Regions from separate parts of the Planococcus shenhongbingii genome, predicted to be linked through region 2. Evidence: a T-box and tRNA genes for the amino acid it is inferred to sense, from the RefSeq annotation. Region 2 holds a T-box; the other regions hold tRNA genes.
The links. A T-box is a leader RNA that pairs with one kind of tRNA and senses whether it is charged. The one in region 2 lies ahead of serS (serine--tRNA ligase), so its partner is inferred to be a tRNA-Ser.
Positions count from the first base shown of each region.

Region 1: it has a tRNA-Ser gene. The T-box ahead of serS (serine--tRNA ligase) is inferred to sense a tRNA for this amino acid. The anticodon was not compared.
Region 3: it has a tRNA-Ser gene. The T-box ahead of serS (serine--tRNA ligase) is inferred to sense a tRNA for this amino acid. The anticodon was not compared.

Region 1 covers NZ_CP129235.1:1,118,293-1,125,289, reverse strand. The annotation lists gene QWY16_RS05570 (DUF47 domain-containing protein) at 1-520, opposite strand, end outside; gene QWY16_RS05565 (metal-dependent hydrolase family protein) at 699-1,943, opposite strand; tRNA gene QWY16_RS05560 (tRNA-Leu) at 2,109-2,192, opposite strand; tRNA gene QWY16_RS05555 (tRNA-Cys) at 2,202-2,275, opposite strand; tRNA gene QWY16_RS05550 (tRNA-Gly) at 2,284-2,358, opposite strand; tRNA gene QWY16_RS05545 (tRNA-Gln) at 2,364-2,435, opposite strand; tRNA gene QWY16_RS05540 (tRNA-His) at 2,445-2,520, opposite strand; tRNA gene QWY16_RS05535 (tRNA-His) at 2,565-2,640, opposite strand; tRNA gene QWY16_RS05530 (tRNA-Trp) at 2,660-2,733, opposite strand; tRNA gene QWY16_RS05525 (tRNA-Tyr) at 2,741-2,824, opposite strand; tRNA gene QWY16_RS05520 (tRNA-Thr) at 2,828-2,903, opposite strand; tRNA gene QWY16_RS05515 (tRNA-Phe) at 2,921-2,996, opposite strand; tRNA gene QWY16_RS05510 (tRNA-Asp) at 3,014-3,089, opposite strand; tRNA gene QWY16_RS05505 (tRNA-Met) at 3,094-3,170, opposite strand; tRNA gene QWY16_RS05500 (tRNA-Val) at 3,394-3,469, opposite strand; tRNA gene QWY16_RS05495 (tRNA-Glu) at 3,485-3,559, opposite strand; tRNA gene QWY16_RS05490 (tRNA-Ser) at 3,581-3,670, opposite strand; tRNA gene QWY16_RS05485 (tRNA-Asn) at 3,678-3,752, opposite strand; rRNA gene rrf (5S ribosomal RNA) at 3,766-3,881, opposite strand; rRNA gene QWY16_RS05475 (23S ribosomal RNA) at 4,002-6,935, opposite strand.
Region 2 covers NZ_CP129235.1:17,186-24,182, reverse strand. The annotation lists gene tadA (tRNA adenosine(34) deaminase TadA) at 1-296, shown strand, start outside; gene QWY16_RS00085 (alpha/beta fold hydrolase) at 291-1,169, opposite strand; gene serS (serine--tRNA ligase) at 1,267-2,541, opposite strand; T-box leader at 2,607-2,813, opposite strand; gene pdxT (pyridoxal 5'-phosphate synthase glutaminase subunit PdxT) at 2,846-3,439, opposite strand; gene pdxS (pyridoxal 5'-phosphate synthase lyase subunit PdxS) at 3,441-4,325, opposite strand; gene pdxR (MocR-like pyridoxine biosynthesis transcription factor PdxR) at 4,429-5,850, shown strand; gene QWY16_RS00060 (D-alanyl-D-alanine carboxypeptidase family protein) at 5,863-6,997, opposite strand, start outside.
Region 3 covers NZ_CP129235.1:1,327,109-1,334,105, forward strand. The annotation lists rRNA gene QWY16_RS06550 (23S ribosomal RNA) at 1-1,547, shown strand, start outside; rRNA gene rrf (5S ribosomal RNA) at 1,670-1,785, shown strand; tRNA gene QWY16_RS06560 (tRNA-Val) at 1,795-1,870, shown strand; tRNA gene QWY16_RS06565 (tRNA-Thr) at 1,883-1,958, shown strand; tRNA gene QWY16_RS06570 (tRNA-Lys) at 1,968-2,043, shown strand; tRNA gene QWY16_RS06575 (tRNA-Leu) at 2,067-2,151, shown strand; tRNA gene QWY16_RS06580 (tRNA-Gly) at 2,158-2,232, shown strand; tRNA gene QWY16_RS06585 (tRNA-Leu) at 2,261-2,349, shown strand; tRNA gene QWY16_RS06590 (tRNA-Arg) at 2,385-2,461, shown strand; tRNA gene QWY16_RS06595 (tRNA-Pro) at 2,490-2,566, shown strand; tRNA gene QWY16_RS06600 (tRNA-Ala) at 2,573-2,648, shown strand; tRNA gene QWY16_RS06605 (tRNA-Met) at 2,668-2,741, shown strand; tRNA gene QWY16_RS06610 (tRNA-Ile) at 2,750-2,826, shown strand; tRNA gene QWY16_RS06615 (tRNA-Ser) at 2,843-2,935, shown strand; tRNA gene QWY16_RS06620 (tRNA-Met) at 2,986-3,062, shown strand; tRNA gene QWY16_RS06625 (tRNA-Asp) at 3,067-3,142, shown strand; tRNA gene QWY16_RS06630 (tRNA-Phe) at 3,160-3,235, shown strand; tRNA gene QWY16_RS06635 (tRNA-Gly) at 3,243-3,316, shown strand; tRNA gene QWY16_RS06640 (tRNA-Ile) at 3,334-3,410, shown strand; tRNA gene QWY16_RS06645 (tRNA-Asn) at 3,412-3,486, shown strand; tRNA gene QWY16_RS06650 (tRNA-Ser) at 3,491-3,581, shown strand; tRNA gene QWY16_RS06655 (tRNA-Glu) at 3,588-3,659, shown strand; gene QWY16_RS06660 (isochorismate synthase) at 4,201-5,592, shown strand; gene menD (2-succinyl-5-enolpyruvyl-6-hydroxy-3-cyclohexene-1-carboxylic-acid synthase) at 5,579-6,997, shown strand, end outside.

The sequences.
Region 1 (6,997 bases), 1.1 Mb from region 2:
TAATGCGGATTGGATCTTTTTCCGTCTGGAATAAATGTTTGATAGCGTGGCGTCTAGTCACGTCACATTGTGATTCGTAATCTTTAATTTTTATTGCATGCTCTCTCATTGCAGGCAATTTCTTAGAAGACAATAAGTCTACGGCAGTTTCGATTTCAATCGTGCTTAAACGGATTGCTTCAACAAATTCCAGCATGAATTCGTCGGCATTGACTATAGAATACATTTCAAACATAGAAGCCGTGTGATCTAACCCGTCTAAAACATCATCCATTGTCATGGCCAGCGCTAAGATATCTTCCCGTTCAATCGGTGTAATGAAAGCTTGGTTTAGATCTTGAATGACTGTATGAACGTAGTTGTCACCTTTGGTCTCATAATCTTTCATTGTATTAGAGAAAATTTTCAAATCGCTGGTTTCTCTTAGCTTGAAATCTGCAAAATAGGCAGCACTTTCTTTTAAATTCAATGCGATTTCACTTAACAAAACTGCAAACTTATCTTTCTTTTTGAAAGCCATTTTCTTACCTCCGCTATATTCATAAAGTAAACTCTGAGCTTTTATATAATATACTACTTTACATTAAATTCATACTATATTAATATAAATTTACATTGCTGTAACATTACGAAATTATTCGAAAACTATCTTACTCGCCTTTTTCGACTCCGTCCATATTTCTGCCTAATTAAGGTATTTAAAAAATCAAATTCTTTTCTATAATTCCATCTTTGATCACGGCTACTATATTGTCTGTATTTTCAAGAGAGCGAATATCTTCTATAGGATTGTTTTTTGTGATAATTATATCCGCCAATTTCCCGGCCTCAACAGTTCCAATTTGTTCATCCCATCCCAAACACTCTGCAGCCACTTTGGTGGTTGCTACAATGGCCTCCATCGGAGACATGCCGATCTCACACATTAAGCCCAGTTCACGCAAGTTTGTGCCATGGGCCATTACCCCAGCATCAGTCCCCATTGCGATTTTGACTCCTGCTTGATAAGCTTTTGCTATGCTTTCTTTATGGACCTCCACTATTTCAGCTGCTTTTTTTACTGCATAATCCGGCATGCTTTCATTCATTTTACTTGCTTCTACAACTGATACCGGGGCCAGTAAAGTCGGCACCAGATAAGTCCCTTTTTCGAGCATCAACTGTATCGCTTCATCATCCAAAAAGATGCCATGTTCAATCGAATGAATGCCTGCACGCACGGCATTTTTTATACCTTCAGCTCCTTGGGCGTGTGCCATTACTTTTATGCCACCCCGGAATGTCGCTTCTTCTACAATAATCGACAACTCTTCTTGGGAATACTGGGTGAATTCCGGATGATCTGTCGGACTCATCACTCCTCCTGTCGCATGTACTTTAATTACTTCAGCACCCGCTCTGAGCATTTCCCTAACTCTTTGCCTCACCTGTTCGGGGCCGTCACAAATCCCTTCTGGCATTCCCGGATAGCTTTTAGCGGTAATGTCCAGCCCCGATCTCATCCAGGAGTCTCCATGTCCACCTGTAATTGTTAGAGGATTAATGCTCAGCTGCATCCGAGGACCCGCAACCAACCTGTTTTCTACTGCTTGTTTAATGCCAAAATCCGCAAATCCTGCATCACGGACAGTAGTCACTCCAGCATTAAGAGTGTTTTTCATATAGCCGATTGCTTCATAAAATTTTAAGGCGAACGGTGTCTTTAAAGTTTCGCGTATATCTTTTATCTGCATAGCGATATGCACATGTGTATCAATCAATCCTGGAAGAATATAACCGCCTTGTGCATCAATTTCCTCTATACCTTCTTCAGGAATTTTCATTTCTGAAAGCTTTCCTATAACTTCTATACGGTTGCCGTTTAAAAGTATCGCTGCTTCATGAAATACCTGATTCCCCGTTCCATCAATTAAATGCCCGTTCTTAATCAACTTATAAGTCATAGCATCTCCTCCATCCCTATGAATTGTCTGAATATTAATAACAATATCATTTATAATAAAAGATGCAAAGTTCTTTGCTAAAGAAAGAAAGCACAAAAAAGCCCCCAGTTTTGAAGTTAATCAAAACTGGGGGCTTATAAAGGACAGGCAGGTCCTTTTAAAAGATACCGGCGGTCGGGGTCGAACCGACACTCCCGTGAAGGAACGGGATTTTGAGTCCCGCGCGTCTGCCAATTCCGCCACGCCGGCAAATTATTATGGAGGCGGCAACCGGACTCGAACCGGTGATAAGGGTGTTGCAGACCCATGCCTTACCACTTGGCTATGCCGCCAAAAATGTTGGAGCGGAAGACGGGGGTCGAACCCGCGACCTCCACCTTGGCAAGGTGGCGTTCTACCACTGAACTACTTCCGCAAAAGCTGGGGTACCTGGATTCGAACCAGGGCATGACGGGATCAAAACCCGTTGCCTTACCGCTTGGCTATACCCCAATAACTGGATGGGGCGGACGAGGGGAATTGAACCCCCGAATGCCGGAATCACAATCCGGTGCGTTAACCACTTCGCCACGACCGCCATATTATCATTAGTATATAAATCATTCATTAAAATAAAAAACATGGGGCGGACGAGGGGAATTGAACCCCCGAGTGCCGGAATCACAATCCGGTGCGTTAACCACTTCGCCACGACCGCCATCATATAATTTAAAAATTGGCAGGGGCAGTAGGAATCGAACCCACATCGGAGGTTTTGGAGACCTCTGTTCTACCGTTAAACTATGCCCCTATAAAACTGGTGGTGGGGGGCAGATTCGAACTGCCGAACCCGAAGGAGCGGATTTACAGTCCGCCGCGTTTAGCCACTTCGCTACCCCACCTAGTGGTGCCGGAGAAAGGACTTGAACCCTCAACCTACTGATTACAAGTCAGTTGCTCTACCAGTTGAGCTACTCCGGCATGGAGATATAAAAAAATGGTGGGTCAGGACGGAATCGAACCGCCGACACTTAGAGCTTCAATCTAATGCTCTACCAACTGAGCTACTGACCCATTTTGTTATGTAAAAATGGCGGTCCCGACCGGGATCGAACCGGCGATCTCCTGCGTGACAGGCAGGCATGTTAACCGCTACACCACGGGACCATTTTGGTTGCGGGGGCAGGATTTGAACCTGCGACCTCCGGGTTATGAGCCCGACGAGCTACCGAACTGCTCTACCCCGCGACAATAATATAGGTGATACTTTGTTTCTCTTACGCGCGTTTCGTAATGGACACCTGCATCGCCTTCGGCTGCTTCGGTGTTAATCGCTGTCTTCGTTCAGCGATTTGCTCTACCCGCGACAATAATATAGGTGATGATTTTCTTTCCGTCTACTTCTTCAATGGCCATTATATTATATAGAAGAAAATTTTTAACGCCTTGTTGAAGTTATGTATTTAGGAAATGGTGGAGGATGACGGGATCGAACCGCCGACCCTCTGCTTGTAAGGCAGATGCTCTCCCAGCTGAGCTAATCCTCCAGGTAATTAAAGTGTTGGTGACCCCTACGGGATTCGAACCCGTGTTACCGCCGTGAAAGGGCGGTGTCTTAACCGCTTGACCAAGGGGCCTTGATTATTGAAGTTATCTACTGGCGGAGAGCAAGGGATTCGAACCCTTGAGACGGTTGCCCGCCTACATGATTTCCAATCATGCTCCTTCGGCCACTCGGACAGCTCTCCAAAAGAATGGCTCCGAAGGTAGGATTCGAACCTACGACCATCGCATTAACAGTGCGGTGCTCTACCACTGAGCTACTTCGGAATAATATTGATCAGCCTGGCAACGTCCTACTCTCGCAGGGGGAAACCCCCAACTACCATTGGCGCAAAAGAGCTTAACTGCCGTGTTCGGGATGGGAACGGGTGTGGCCTCTTTGCCATCATCACCAGACTAATTTTGTTTTGAAAGACAAGTTTTATTATACCAATAATATAAAGTATATCAAGCTTTTTTTGAAAAAACTTTTTACTTGCGCCTTCAAAACCGGATATGCGACATTGAACAAACAGTTTGGTTAAGTCCTCGATCGATTAGTATTCGTCAGCTGCACGCGTCGCCGCGCTTCCACCCCGAACCTATCTACCTCATCGTCTTTGAGGGATCTTACTTGCTTGCGCAATGGGAAATCTCATCTTGAGGGGGGCTTCGTGCTTAGATGCTTTCAGCACTTATCCCGGCCACACATAGCTACCCAGCGATGCCCCTGGCGGAACAACTGGTACACCAGCGGTGTGTCCATCCCGGTCCTCTCGTACTAAGGACAGCTCCTCTCAAATTTCCTGCGCCCGCGACGGATAGGGACCGAACTGTCTCACGACGTTCTGAACCCAGCTCGCGTACCGCTTTAATGGGCGAACAGCCCAACCCTTGGGACCGACTACAGCCCCAGGATGCGATGAGCCGACATCGAGGTGCCAAACCTCCCCGTCGATGTGGACTCTTGGGGGAGATAAGCCTGTTATCCCCGGGGTAGCTTTTATCCGTTGAGCGATGGCCCTTCCATGCGGAACCACCGGATCACTAAGCCCGTCTTTCGACCCTGCTCGACCTGTCCGTCTCGCAGTCAAGCTCCCTTGTGCCTTTACACTCTGCGAATGATTTCCAACCATTCTGAGGGAACCTTTGGGCGCCTCCGTTACTCTTTAGGAGGCGACCGCCCCAGTCAAACTGCCCGCCTGACACTGTCTCCCACCCCGATCAGGGGTGCGGGTTAGAATTTCAATACAACCAGGGTAGTATCCCACCGACGCCTCCCCCGAAGCTGGCGCTCCGGGCTCAAAGGCTCCTACCTATCCTGTACAAGTTGCACCAAAAGTCAATATCAGGCTACAGTAAAGCTCCACGGGGTCTTTCCGTCCTGTCGCGGGTAACCTGCATCTTCACAGGTACTATAATTTCACCGAGTCTCTCGTTGAGACAGTGCCCAGATCGTTACGCCTTTCGTGCGGGTCGGAACTTACCCGACAAGGAATTTCGCTACCTTAGGACCGTTATAGTTACGGCCGCCGTTTACTGGGGCTTCAGTTCGCACCTTCGCTTGCGCTAAGCACTCCCCTTAACCTTCCAGCACCGGGCAGGCGTCAGCCCCTATACGTCACCTTACGGTTTGGCAGAGACCTGTGTTTTTGCTAAACAGTCGCCTGGGCCTATTCACTGCGGCTCTCTCGGGCTGTAACACCCTACCAGAGCACCCCTTCTCCCGAAGTTACGGGGTCATTTTGCCGAGTTCCTTAACGAGAGTTCACTCGCTCACCTTAGAATTCTCTTCTCGCCTACCTGTGTCGGTTTGCGGTACGGGCACCTCCCGCCTCGCTAGAGGCTTTTCTTGGCAGTGTGAAATCAGGGACTCCAGGGCATACGCCCCTTGCCGTCACCGCTCAACGTTATGGAAATGGGATTTGCCTCATTTCCCGCCTCACGGCTTGGACGCGCTCAACCAACGGCGCGCTCGCCTTATCCTTCTGCGTCCCCCCATTGCTCAAACGGCGGGGAGGTGGTACAGGAATATCAACCTGTTGTCCATCGTCTACGCCTATCGGCCTCGACTTAGGTCCCGACTGACCCTGAGCGGACGAGCCTTCCTCAGGAAACCTTGGGCATTCGGTGGACGGGATTCTCACCCGTCTTTCGTTACTCATACCGGCATTCTCACTTCTAAGCGCTCCACGAATCCTTCCGGTTCCGCTTCAACGCCCTTAGAACGCTCTCCTACCACGGACATCGTTGATGTCCATCCACAGCTTCGGTAATCCGTTTAGCCCCGGTACATTTTCGGCGCAGTGTCACTCGACCAGTGAGCTATTACGCACTCTTTAAATGATGGCTGCTTCTAAGCCAACATCCTGGTTGTCTAAGCAACGCCACATCCTTTTCCACTTAACGGATATTTGGGGACCTTAGCTGGTGGTCTGGGCTGTTTCCCTCTTGACTACGGATCTTATCACTCGCAGTCTGACTCCCAAGCATAAATCACTGGCATTCGGAGTTTGTCTGAATTCGGTAACCCGGGATGGGCCCCTAGTCCAAACAGTGCTCTACCTCCAGGATTCTCAATCTTGAGGCTAGCCCTAAAGCTATTTCGGAGAGAACCAGCTATCTCCAGGTTCGATTGGAATTTCTCCGCTACCCACACCTCATCCCCGCACTTTTCAACGTGCGTGGGTTCGGGCCTCCAGTAAGTGTTACCTTACCTTCACCCTGGACATGGGTAGATCACCTGGTTTCGGGTCTACAACTGCATACTCATTCGCCCTGTTCAGACTCGCTTTCGCTGCGGCTCCGACTTCTCATCTTAACCTTGCATGCAATCGTAACTCGCCGGTTCATTCTACAAAAGGCACGCCATCACCCATGAACGGGCTTTGACTAGTTGTAGGCACACGGTTTCAGGATCTGTTTCACTCCCCTTCCGGGGTGCTTTTCACCTTTCCCTCACGGTACTGGTTCACTATCGGTCACTAGGGAGTATTTAGCCTTGGGAGATGGTCCTCCCGGATTCCGACGGAATTTCACGTGTTCCGCCGTACTCAGGATCCACTCAGGAGGGCACGCCTTTTCGGCTACGGGGCTGTTACCCAGTGTCGCGGACCGTTCCAGGTCGCTTCGCCTAACGCGTGCTTTTGTAACTCCGTATTGAGTGTCCTACAACCCCAAGAGGCAAGCCTCTTGGTTTGGGCTGTTCCCGTTTCGCTCGCCGCTACTCAGGGAATCGCATTTGCTTTCTGTTCCTCCAGGTACTTAGATGTTTCAGTTCCCTGGGTCTGCCTTCTCATGTGCTATGAATTCACACATGGATCCTGCCCCATTACGGGCAGGGGGTTCCCCCATTCGGAAATCTCCGGATCAATGCTCACTTACAGCTCCCCGGAGCATATCGGTGTTAGTGCCGTCCTTCTTCGGCTCCTAGTGCCAAGGCATCCACCGTGCGCCCTTTCTAACTTAACCAAGTTGGTTACATAGAAAGTCGACCGATCGCTCGGTCTCATCACTTGTGTTGCGTTGTTTCG
Region 2 (6,997 bases):
GCCAGCAAATTGGCAGCTGGCGCCTGGAGAACACCAATCTTTACGTAACGTTAGAGCCATGCCCAATGTGTGCAGGTGCCATTTTGCAGTCCCGCATTCCAAGGGTCATCTACGGGGCACGCGATGCCAAGGCCGGCAGCGTCGATTCACTGTACCGGCTGCTTAACGATGACCGCTTCAACCATCAATGTGATGTTACTGAAAATGTAATGGCTGAGGAATGCGGAGGGTTGCTTACCCAATTTTTCCGTACACTTAGGGAGCATAAGAAAAAGAAAAAGCGGGAGCTCTTATAGGGCTGCCGCTTTTTCTTTGGTTAAAAACTGCTCAATAAGCAGATTGAGGATATAAGCTTGTTCATGATGGATCCAATGGGTCGCTTCTCCGACAAACACCAATTCAGCGTCTTCGCAAAAGTTCAGGCTTTCCTTTGCCAGTTCCGTTGACAGGAATTGATCGCCGATCCCCCAGATGATGCGAACAGGGACGCTGATTTTTTGTTCCGGTACTTGCAGGACGTTGCCTTGCCGGATCGCCCGGTACCAATTGAGCATGGCCGTCAACGCACCTGGCTGATCCCATGCCTCCTGATAAGCGGCCAGCTCTTCCTCACTAAATGTATCCGGATTGCTTGTTGATACCAAGCTCCCTACCATCGTCTTGAAATAATCCGCAGCCAGCATTTTCTCCGGTAAATCCGGTAATTGGAAAAAAGCGATATACGAGCTTCTTGCCCATTGCAATGGATTGCGCTTCAGTACCCTCGGCATAGCCTGGGGATGCGGAATATTGACTGCAATCATTCTTTCAACGTACTGCGGCTTCGTAGAGGCCAAATGCCAGGCTACTGCCCCTCCCCAGTCATGGCCGATGATGGCCGCATTGGTTCTGCCGAAATGCTCGATTAATCCAACTACATCGTCCCGCAGTAAATCCAAGCTATAGCTTTCGATGTCTTGGGGCTTGTCGCTTAAATTATAACCGCGCTGATCCGGTACTGCGACGCGGTAGCCCTTTTTGGTGAGCGGTTCAATTTGCTTTTTCCAGCCAAACCAAAATTCCGGAAAGCCGTGCAGTAAAATGACAAGCGGCCCCTCTTCAGGACCCGCTACTGCCGTATGCAAGGTAATGCCGTTCGTTTTAATCCATTGAAATGATAGGTCCTCCATATCAACAACTCCTCTCAAATGGCTTTAGCTGTTCTTTACCCGTTCTGGCGAAAAATAAAAAAAGACCCAAAAGCATTTTGCTTTTGAGCCTCAGTTTTTATTTAATAACGTCTTTGCCGCCCATATACGGACGCAGTATTTCCGGAATTAAAATCGATCCGTCTTGTTGTTGGCAATTCTCCAGCAAAGCCGCTACTGTCCGCCCAATAGCTAACCCGCTGCCGTTCAAGGTATGCACAAATTCCGGCTTGCCATTTGGTTCGCGGCGGAATTTGATATTGGTGCGGCGTGCCTGGAAATCTTCGAAATTACTGCAAGAAGAAATTTCCCGGTACATTTCCTGACTTGGTATCCAAACTTCAATATCGTATTTTTTTGCAGCGGTAAAGCCCAGATCCGCGGTACACATTTTCAAGACGCGGTAAGGCAATCCAAGAAGCTGCAATACTTTCTCAGCATGTCCCGTCAATTTCTCCAATTCATCATAAGAATCCTCCGGCTTTACAAAGCGCACCAGTTCGACTTTATTGAATTGATGCTGTCTGATTAACCCGCGCGTGTCACGGCCCGCAGAACCTGCTTCAGAGCGGAAATTCGCGCTGTAAGAGGCAAAGGCCTGAGGCAGAATTTCCCCATCTAGAATTTCGTTGCGGTAAAAGTTTGTAACCGGCACTTCAGATGTCGGAATCAGGAAATAATCTTCTTTTTCAATCAAGAAAGCATCTTCTTCAAACTTTGGAAGCTGGCCCGTTCCAGTTAAGCTTTCGCGATTAACCAGATACGGCGGCAGCATTTCTTCGTAGCCGTGTTCTTCCTGATGCAGATCCATCATGAAGTTGATGAGTGCGCGTTCCAAGCGTGCACCAAGACCGCGGTAAAACACGAAACGGCTGCCCGTCACTTTTGCGGCCCGTTCAAAATCGATGATGTTCAAATCTGTTCCGAGATCCCAATGCGGTTTGATTTCGAACCCAAACTCCGGTTTAGTGCCCCAAGTGCGGATTTCCACGTTATCGTCTTCAGAATCGCCGACCGGCACACTGTCATGCGGAATGTTCGGCACGCGCATCATGATGTAATTCAAGCGCTCTTCCACTTCCCGCAATTGATCATCAATCACTTTGATTTCGTCGCCGACTGCACGCATCTTCGCAATGGCTTCATCCGCATTTTCTTTATTGCGTTTCATGGTCGCGATGTTTTGTGAAGCTTCATTGCGTTCTGCCTTTAACTTTTCTGTTTGGGCAATCAATTCACGGCGCTTTGCGTCCATTTCTTCGAAATCATTAAGAACGGAAATATCTTCCCCGCGTTTCGCTAGTTTTGTTTTTACTTCTTCAAAATTGGCACGTACGTATTTAATGTCTAACATGCTGGTTCCTCCTTCAATTTTCGGTTAATGGAAAAAAGACAACAAAAATAGCCCTCATCCCTTGGTAAAGGGACGAGAGCTACCCGCGTTGCCACCCTGATTGATCGGCAAAAGCCAATCCTCTTCATTACATAACGGCCTTTAAACCGGCAATGGCTTGTGTCGCCATGCAACTCAGGAGTGGATTCACACGCGCTTTTCACCGGTTTGCACCAATCACCGGCTCTCTTTGGAAAAACAGACGTATTACTATTCCCCATCAACGTTTCTACTTTTAAATTAATCATACTTTACTATAAACTGATTAATTTGGCAAGAGAATACCAGTTTCTGAAGGGATCATGCTTAAAAAGTATTCGGTAATCCGGTGATCCTTTGTCAACTCCGGATGGAATGAACAGCCAAGAAACTGGCCGCTTCTTGCCATGACGATTTTCCCATCATGTTCGCACAACACTTCAGTGGTTGGACCAGCGCTGACAATATGCGGTGCCCGGATAAAGACCGCTTCAAACGGATTATCAATGCCTTTAATGGATAAAGATGCTTCAAAACTGTCGACTTGGCGGCCGAACGAATTGCGCTCTACGATGACATCCATGACGCCCAGATGAGGTTCGTCATATCCGACGACCTTGCCGGCGAGCAAAATCAACCCTGCGCAAGTGCCGAACATCGGTTTTCCAGAAGCTGCAAATTCACGTAACGGCCCCATCAAGCTATAGCGGTCGATCAAGCGGCGCATCGTCGTACTTTCTCCACCTGGCAAAATCAAGGCATCCAAAGCTTCCAGATCTTTTGGCCATTTCACCAAGACCGCTTCCGCTCCACTTGCTTCAATTGATTGAACATGCTCGCGTACAGCTCCTTGCAATGCCAGCACTCCGACTCGTTTCATCTTACCAGCCCCGCTCCTGCATGCGGTCTCCTGCTGCAATCGTGGAAATTTCAATGCCTTTCATAGCAATGCCCAGGTCTTTCGACAATTCAGCGATTAATTTGTAATCCTGGTAATGCGTCGTCGCTTCCACAATCGCACGAGCGAAGCGTTCCGGGTTTTCCGATTTGAAGATACCGGATCCGACAAACACGCCGTCTGCCCCAAGTTCCATCATTAACGCAGCATCGGCAGGCGTCGCAACACCGCCGGCCGCAAAGTTGACGATCGGCAAACGGCCAAGGCGTTTCACTTCTTTCAGGAATTCGTAGGAAGCACCTAAATTGCGCGCTTCCGTCATCAATTCATCATCGCTCAGCGTCACGACTTTACGCACTTCTGCGTTTACTTGGCGCAGATGGCGGACCGCTTCTACAATATTGCCGGTTCCCGGCTCGCCTTTTGTACGAAGCATCGAAGCCCCTTCACCAATGCGTCGCGCCGCTTCGCCCAAATTGCGGCAGCCACAGACAAATGGCACGGTATAAGTGTCTTTTAACAAGTGGAATTCTTCATCGGCCGGCGTCAGCACTTCACTTTCATCTATGTAATCAACGCCCATCGCTTCTAGTATACGCGCCTCCACAATATGGCCAATGCGTGCTTTGGCCATCACCGGAATGGATACAGCTTTCATCACTTCTTCTGTAATGCGCGGGTCTGCCATGCGGGCTACACCGCCGTCTCTGCGGATATCAGAAGGGACACGTTCCAGTGCCATAACAGCAGTAGCACCAGCAGCTTCTGCAATACGCGCTTGCTCTGCATTGACCACGTCCATAATAACACCGCCTTTTTGCATTTCTGCCATTCCTCGTTTGACACGATCTGTTCCATGTTCACTCATCAATAATTCCCCCTTTTCATAATATTTTCAGTATAATAGAGTTTGACCATATAGAAATACTCAGATTCATATTAATTCATAAGGTCAGTTAGGAGAAAGAATGATGGATATGCTCATGTTTCAACTTCAACGGCAGAATAGCACCCCTTTATATAAACAGCTTTACAAGGAAATAAAACAAGCCATTATTTCTGGTAAAATTTCCGTCGATACCAAGTTGCCCAGTAAACGGAAGCTTGCTGAGTTCCTGGACATCAGCCAAACTACGGTTGAACTCGCCTATGGCCAGCTGGTTGCTGAAGGGTTTATTGAGTCAAGAGCCCGTAAAGGATTTTATGCACAGCCGGTAGAAGAATTGGCTTATCTGGACATGCCGCAGGATGAACCGTTGGCTAATGAACGTCTTGAGTACCGGTACGACTTTAATCCAGGAAAAATTGATACCCATTCGTTTCCTTTTTCCACATGGCGTAAATTGTCAAAAGTTGTGCTGGATGAGATAAACCATGAATTGCTATTGACGGGGCATCCTCAAGGTGATGAAGCATTGCGCCATGAAATTTCCCGTTATTTATTTCAATCACGGGGAGTAGTGTGTAGTGCGGAGCAAATCATTATTGGCTCCGGAACCGAACAATTGATGCCTCTGCTGATCCGTTTGCTTGATAAAACGGTCGTGTTTGGCTTTGAAAATCCGGGCTATCCATTAACCCACAGCATTTTTGCGCACCATGACCGAAAAGCAGTGCCAATCAGCATAGAAGACGATGGCATTAATGTTATGGAACTGGAGGCTTCAGAAGTGGATATCGCCTATGTCACACCATCTCATCAATTTCCAACAGGCTCTGTGCTCAGCGCTACTAAACGCGCCCAATTATTGAACTGGGCAGCTGCAAAGCCGGAGCGCTATATCATTGAAGACGACTACGACAGTGAATTCCGTTACACGAGCCGTCCTATCCCCGCCCTCCAGAGCATGGATTTAAGCGGCCGGGTCATTTATATCAGTACGTTTTCTAAATCGCTCATGCCATCTTTGCGGCTTGCTTATATGGTTCTGCCAAAACGCTTGCTGCGCGCTTATCAGCGGACTTTCCTTCATTATTCTTCGTCCGTGCCGCGTATGGACCAGCAGCTGGTATCGGAATTCATGAAAGAAGGGCATTTTTCCCGCCATTTGAACCGGATGCGCAAACTTTACAAAAAAAAGCTTGAGCATTTAACATCGCTTTTGCTGTTATTTGCACCAGCTGTGACCGTATCCGGGCAGCAAGCCGGCATGCATATTGTCTTAACCATTCAAACCTCTATCACAGAAAGAGAATTGGTTGAACGAGCTAAACATGCAGGCATTCGCGTCTTTGGCTTAGGTTCATACGATGTCGAAGGGAAAACAGTTTCTCCTCCGCAAATTGTCCTGGGGTTTGGTGGATTGACGGAAGATGAAATTGAACAAGGCATCCTGCAGCTTATGGAATGCTGGAACATCCCATTGAAAAAAGCAGTTCATCCCAAAAGATGAACTGCTTTTTATTTAGAATAATCCTTTTACAAAATCAAGTGCGCCTGTCCACATACTGCCCATAAAGCTGCCGACAGCTTGCATAGACAACGAGAACCAGTTGGCCCGTTCTACTTTTTCTGTCGCAATCACTTCTACAGCATCAGTGGTTTCATTCAAATAGCCGTAATCCTTGCCTTCTTCTTTTACAAGCTTCACAGTTCCAATCACTTGGTCTTTCTCAATTTCAGCTTCAATCTTGCCATCTGTCATTAACGATTCATCAATGACTAATTCAGGCTTATACGAATCTTTATCACTTGTGCGGATCATCATCGTAATTGGTTCTTTAACCGCAATCTTAACTTCATCTTCTTTTCCTTTGATTACCGGCAAAGTTTCTTTTCCTTTAAACTGATAACCTGCAGGAACAACTTCCTCTGTTTTAAACTGGCCGAAACCAAAATCGAATAATACCCGGGTGGCATCAAAACGTGCTTTATAAGAACCGATGCCTTTATCATCAACTGCTTTCATGACAACGGCGATCAGGCGAGTGTCTCCGCGTTTTGCAGTGCCGGCAAAGCTATGGCCAGCAAAATCCGTACTGCCGGTTTTTAAACCATCAACACCTTCGTATTCATAAGCCAGACCTGGAAGCATTGAATTCCAGTTCAACATGCCTGTTGCATCGGCCGTTCCTTCACGGAACACCTTATAAGGAATTTTTGTCGTCTCTAGCACTTCCGGATACTTGTCCAACAGCGCTTTAGTTAATTTCGCCACGGACTTGGCCGACATAACGTTTTCATCATTAGGACCCGTATTTTTCGGGTGCATTCCCATCAAAAGCGAATTGCTCAAACCGGTTGAATTGACCAATTTGGCATCTGTCAGACCCAATTCTTTCGCTTTCTCATTCATCAGCCGGACGAATTCTTCTTCAGTCCCAGCGATCGTTTCAGCAATTCCAATTGTAGCCGCATTTGCAGAATAAATAGCCAGCGCTTCATACAGCTCTTGAATAGTGTACGATTCCCCTTTTCGCAACGGCACATTGCTTAGGCTCATGTCCTGTGAAATTTTATAAGCATAATCTGTTACCGTATACTCCTGATCCCAGGACACTCGGCCATCTTCAATCGCTTCAAATAACAGGTATTCTGTC
Region 3 (6,997 bases), 1.3 Mb from region 2:
GTCGGGACCTAAGTCGAGGCCGATAGGCGTAGACGATGGACAACAGGTTGATATTCCTGTACCACCTCCCCGCCGTTTGAGCAATGGGGGGACGCAGAAGGATAAGGCGAGCGCGCCGTTGGTTGAGCGCGTCCAAGCCGTGAGGCGGGAAATGAGGCAAATCCCATTTCCATAACGTTGAGCGGTGACGGCAAGGGGCGTATGCCCTGGAGTCCCTGATTTCACACTGCCAAGAAAAGCCTCTAGCGAGGCGGGAGGTGCCCGTACCGCAAACCGACACAGGTAGGCGAGAAGAGAATTCTAAGGTGAGCGAGTGAACTCTCGTTAAGGAACTCGGCAAAATGACCCCGTAACTTCGGGAGAAGGGGTGCTCTGGTAGGGTGAACAGCCCGAGAGAGCCGCAGTGAATAGGCCCAGGCGACTGTTTAGCAAAAACACAGGTCTCTGCCAAACCGTAAGGTGACGTATAGGGGCTGACGCCTGCCCGGTGCTGGAAGGTTAAGGGGAGTGCTTAGCGCAAGCGAAGGTGCGAACTGAAGCCCCAGTAAACGGCGGCCGTAACTATAACGGTCCTAAGGTAGCGAAATTCCTTGTCGGGTAAGTTCCGACCCGCACGAAAGGCGTAACGATCTGGGCACTGTCTCAACGAGAGACTCGGTGAAATTATAGTACCTGTGAAGATGCAGGTTACCCGCGACAGGACGGAAAGACCCCGTGGAGCTTTACTGTAGCCTGATATTGACTTTTGGTGCAACTTGTACAGGATAGGTAGGAGCCTTTGAGCCCGGAGCGCCAGCTTCGGGGGAGGCGTCGGTGGGATACTACCCTGGTTGTATTGAAATTCTAACCCGCACCCCTGATCGGGGTGGGAGACAGTGTCAGGCGGGCAGTTTGACTGGGGCGGTCGCCTCCTAAAGAGTAACGGAGGCGCCCAAAGGTTCCCTCAGAATGGTTGGAAATCATTCGCAGAGTGTAAAGGCACAAGGGAGCTTGACTGCGAGACGGACAGGTCGAGCAGGGTCGAAAGACGGGCTTAGTGATCCGGTGGTTCCGCATGGAAGGGCCATCGCTCAACGGATAAAAGCTACCCCGGGGATAACAGGCTTATCTCCCCCAAGAGTCCACATCGACGGGGAGGTTTGGCACCTCGATGTCGGCTCATCGCATCCTGGGGCTGTAGTCGGTCCCAAGGGTTGGGCTGTTCGCCCATTAAAGCGGTACGCGAGCTGGGTTCAGAACGTCGTGAGACAGTTCGGTCCCTATCCGTCGCGGGCGCAGGAAATTTGAGAGGAGCTGTCCTTAGTACGAGAGGACCGGGATGGACACACCGCTGGTGTACCAGTTGTTCCGCCAGGGGCATCGCTGGGTAGCTATGTGTGGCCGGGATAAGTGCTGAAAGCATCTAAGCACGAAGCCCCCCTCAAGATGAGATTTCCCATTGCGCAAGCAAGTAAGATCCCTCAAAGACGATGAGGTAGATAGGTTCGGGGTGGAAGCGCGGCGACGCGTGCAGCTGACGAATACTAATCGATCGAGGACTTAACCAAATACGTTTGTTCAATGTCGCATATCCGGTTTTGAAGGCGCAAGGCACAAGTTTTTTTCAAAAAAAGCTTGCAATCCCATCGGGGATTGGTATAATAAACCTTGTCTTTTAAAAACCAAACAGTCCAGTGATGATGGCAAAGAGGCCACACCCGTTCCCATCCCGAACACGGCAGTTAAGCTCTTTTGCGCCAATGGTAGTTGGGGGTTTCCCCCTGCGAGAGTAGGACATTGCTGGGCATACATAACGGAGGATTAGCTCAGCTGGGAGAGCATCTGCCTTACAAGCAGAGGGTCGGCGGTTCGATCCCGTCATCCTCCACCATTTTTCTCTGTCGCCGGAGTAGCTCAACTGGTAGAGCAACTGACTTGTAATCAGTAGGTTGAGGGTTCAAGTCCTTTCTCCGGCACCATTCCTGTTCGAGCCATTAGCTCAGTTGGTAGAGCATCTGACTTTTAATCAGAGGGTCGAAGGTTCGAATCCTTCATGGCTCACCATTTTTTCACAATTTCATTGCCACGCGGGTGTGGCGGAACTGGCAGACGCACTAGACTTAGGATCTAGCGCCTTCGGGCGTGGGGGTTCGACTCCCTTCACCCGCACCATTTTTTGCGGAAGTAGTTCAGTGGTAGAACGCCACCTTGCCAAGGTGGAGGTCGCGAGTTCGAACCTCGTCTTCCGCTCCAATTTTTTTGCACCAATAGCCGACCCTATGCCGGGGTGGCGGAACTGGCAGACGCACAGGACTTAAAATCCTGCGGTAGGTGACTACCGTACCGGTTCGATTCCGGTCCTCGGCACCATTTGGTTTTGCAAAAACCGTAGGTTTTCATCATATGCGCCCGTAGCTCAATTGGATAGAGTACTTGACTACGAATCAAGCGGTTAGAGGTTCGAGTCCTCTCGGGCGCGCCATATTTTTTCACCACTCAGCAATTCAGTTCGGGAAGTAGCTCAGCTTGGTAGAGCACTTGGTTTGGGACCAAGGGGTCGCAGGTTCGAATCCTGTCTTCCCGACCATTCAATGGGGCCTTAGCTCAGCTGGGAGAGCGCCTGCCTTGCACGCAGGAGGTCAGCGGTTCGATCCCGCTAGGCTCCACCAACTATATAATAAAGATCCTGGCGGCGTAGCTCAGCTGGCTAGAGCGTACGGTTCATACCCGTAAGGTCGGGGGTTCGATCCCCTCTGCCGCCACTTTTTTAGGACCTTTAGCTCAGTTGGTTAGAGCAGACGGCTCATAACCGTCCGGTCGCAGGTTCGAGTCCTGCAAGGTCCACCATTCATTTTATTAGCACGGAGGAATACCCAAGTTTGGCTGAAGGGATCGGTCTTGAAAACCGACAGGGGAGTCAAATCCCGCGGGGGTTCGAATCCCTCTTCCTCCTCCATTTTTTTCAAAATGTGTGGACTATCATTTTTATTTCTTCTATATTATTGTCGCGGGGTAGAGCAGTTCGGTAGCTCGTCGGGCTCATAACCCGGAGGTCGCAGGTTCAAATCCTGCCCCCGCAACCAAAATGGTCCCGTGGTGTAGCGGTTAACATGCCTGCCTGTCACGCAGGAGATCGCCGGTTCGATCCCGGTCGGGACCGCCATTTTTACATAACAAAATGGGTCAGTAGCTCAGTTGGTAGAGCATTAGATTGAAGCTCTAAGTGTCGGCGGTTCGATTCCGTCCTGACCCACCATTTTTTTGCGGGTGTAGTTTAGTGGTAAAACCTCAGCCTTCCAAGCTGATGATGAGAGTTCGATTCTCTTCACCCGCTCCATTAATTATTATACATATGGGCCTATAGCTCAGCTGGTTAGAGCGCACGCCTGATAAGCGTGAGGTCGATGGTTCGAGTCCATTTAGGCCCACCATTCCGAAGTAGCTCAGTGGTAGAGCACCGCACTGTTAATGCGATGGTCGTAGGTTCGAATCCTACCTTCGGAGCCATACTGGGGAAGTACTCAAGTGGCTGAAGAGGCGCCCCTGCTAAGGGTGTAGGTCGGGAAACCGGCGCGAGGGTTCAAATCCCTCCTTCTCCGCCAGTAATTGGCCCCTTGGTCAAGCGGTTAAGACACCGCCCTTTCACGGCGGTAACACGGGTTCGAATCCCGTAGGGGTCATACTAAAAGAGACATGCATTCTAATGCATGTCTCTTTTTTTGATAAAGTTCAATAAAGGAGTCACTTGATTTTAAAGTGGCTCTTTTTTTATTGCTAATGGCTTGAATGGAACGATAATTCTTTTTAAATGAAGTTTAGCTATGTATGGTTATACCGATTATGACAATGGCAAACACATTACAAAGAAAAACAGCTAAAAAAGCAATAGGTAGAAACCATACCTCTCTAGTCAATACAAAAAAATACTTCTAAAGACAATGCTGCTATCTTTATCATGATTGGCATGACTTTGAGAATCTCTTTACAAAAGTCTTTCAAGGTTAAAAGACAAGTTTATTGAATCATCCAGGCAGCCATTGTCAGCTAAAAATAATTGTGTCGTTCTGTACAATTTTCCCTTTGTATTCACCTTCAATTTCATTGGAAATACAGCAAATGTTGTGCTCAATTTAATAGAAAAGAGTATGATAGAAGATAGAGATTAAAAAGTGAAGCAGATTGCGATTTTTTACGCAACGAGTTTAAAACGGAGGGAAAAAGATGAATCCACAACAGAATTCATCGACAGAAAAATATACGAGTACGCGATATCTTGCGTACAGTTTTTACACAGAAACAATTGAAGTCTCCAGAATGTCGGCGTTGGCATTTTTTGAAGCAGGGGATAAGCATTATCAAGGAAAGCGAATGTTCTGGCAAAATCGTGAAAAGACATTTACCTTAGTTGGGCTTGGACATGCCCATGTTCTTGCTTCACCAAATCATCATGGACGGTTTGAAGAAATCAAGCAAGATTGGCAGAATTTGTGCAGCCAGATTGTTAATGAAGAAGCAGATGTGCAACCCATATTATTTGGCGGATTTTCATTTGATCCGTTAAATGAAAATCAAAGCGAATGGACCCATTTTCCACAAGCTTATTTTGCAGTGCCATCATTTCAAATGATAATTAAAGATGATCAGGCGTATGTCAGCATCAATTTAATTACAAATGAAGACGCCACCTTCAATGCATTTGAGGCTTTGCGGAAAGAACGTGATCGGCTGATCCATGCTGCCCAAGTTATGGAACGGCCGAAATACCAAAAACCGCTCGTAGTGGAACGTACTGAAATTAAGAAAGAGCAATACATGGACTCGATTACTAAAGTGACGGCTCTCATTAAAGCAAAACAAGCCGAAAAAGTGGTGATTGCACGTTCCCTGAGATTAGAATTTGAGCAGCCGCTTTCATCTGCGTCGGCTCTTTATCAAGTATCTGAAGAACAGCCTGAAAGTTTCCTATTTGGTTTGGAAGCACAAAATCAATTGTTCTTCGGTGCTACGCCGGAAAGGCTTGTAAAAGTGAAGGACCGGTTAGCCCTGTCTACATGTTTGGCAGGTTCCACTCCCCGAGGCAACACGGTGGAAAAGGATGAAAAGCTTGGCAATGAATTACTGAATGACAAAAAGAACCGCTCGGAACATCAATTTGTGGTTAACATGATCAGTGAAGTCTTTAACGAGCATAGTTCCCATATGTTTGTGCCAAAAACACCTAAATTAATGAAGATAAGGGATATTCAGCATCTTTATACACCGGTTGAAGGAGAATTGAAACCAGATTCGACTTTGTTCGATTTGGTTAAGGATTTGCATCCTACCCCGGCTCTTGGCGGTGAACCGAAACAGGAAGCGCTGAGCTTGATCCGCCAGTATGAAACGATGAACAGAGGATTTTATGCTGCGCCAATCGGTTGGATAGATGCAAAAGGCGACGGCGAGTTTGCAGTAGCCATCCGGTCAGCGCTGCTGAACGAAAAAGAAGCTTATTTGTATGCAGGAGGCGGGATTGTAGAAGATTCTACATCTGAGTCGGAGTATGCAGAAACTTGGGTTAAATTTAGACCAATGCTTCGTGCGCTTGGAGGTCAATTGAGTGACGAATCGTAAATCGTTAACAGAGTATGTATCAGCTTTTACACATTCACTTATACACTTAGGCGTCACAGATGTGGTCATTAGCCCGGGTTCCCGGTCAACGCCGCTTGCTTACGCATGTATGAAACAAGAAGGTTTGACTGTATACCGGCAGATTGATGAGCGTTCTGCGGCTTATTTTGCGCTGGGAATGGCTAAAGCATCCGGCAAGCCGGTCATGCTGCTTTGCACTTCAGGAACGGCTGCTGCTAACTATTTTCCTGCTGTTGTAGAAGCTTATTATGCAAGGGTTCCATTACTGGTCGTGACAGCAGACCGGCCGCCTGAATTGCGGGAAGTCGGTGCGCCGCAAGCTATTAATCAAATCAATTTATTTGGTTCCCATGTGAAATGGGCTGCTGATTTGCCGATGCCGGAAGAACAAAATCTATTGGAATTCCTGGCTCGCCATCTCCACCGGTCAGTTGCAACAGCAAAGACAGAACCAAAAGGGCCTGTCCATATAAATGTGCCATTTCGTGAACCGCTGCGCATCGACTTTGAGCAGAGCTATGTAAGCCGGGGCGAAATGATGCATTTCACTGGTGAACTTATAATAAATAAAGAAACAGAGGGATTTTTGCAGGGGTTATTGGAACAAGAGAGAGGGGTATTGGTGGTCGGAGAAATGACTGCTCCTATGCCGGAAACCTTTTGGGAATTTGTACAGAATTTGCAGTGGCCGGTTCTGGCAGATCCATTGTCCAATTTGCGTACTAATGTAAAACCGGATAATCAGCATTTGATCATCGATTCATATGATGCCATTTTGAAAAGTGAACAGTTCAAAGCTGCGATGATTCCAGATGTGGTCATCCGAATTGGTCCTCAACCGGTGTCGAAACCGCTGACATTGTATTTAGCCGCAATCAAACCCAAAAATTATGTCGTGTTTGATGAAAGCCCGATGATGCGCGATGCCCAGTCTGTTGTAACCCATCATATCCAAGCGGCAGCAAAAAGCTTATGGCAGCTGCCAATCAAAGCCAAAGAAGAAAATGCCTATGCCGTTAAATGGCAGCAGGCATCAAAATTGTACTGGCAATTGGTGGAGCAGCATTGTGAAAACGAACTCGATGAAGGCGTCTTGGCAAAGATATTTTTCGACGAACTGGATAAATGTCATCTCGTCGTCAGCAGCAGTATGCCAATTCGGGACTTGGATACGTTTTTCAAAACCAACGGACGTGATGTGATGATTTATGCAAACCGGGGTGCGAACGGTATTGACGGAGTTGTCTCGACAGCTTTTGGTGTTCAGGCAGCAGTAAAACGCCCGACGTATTTATTTATCGGCGATTTGTCATTCCTGCATGACATGAATGGCTTGATAGCTTCGAAAATGCAAGATACGGATTTGACCATTGTTATCATGAAC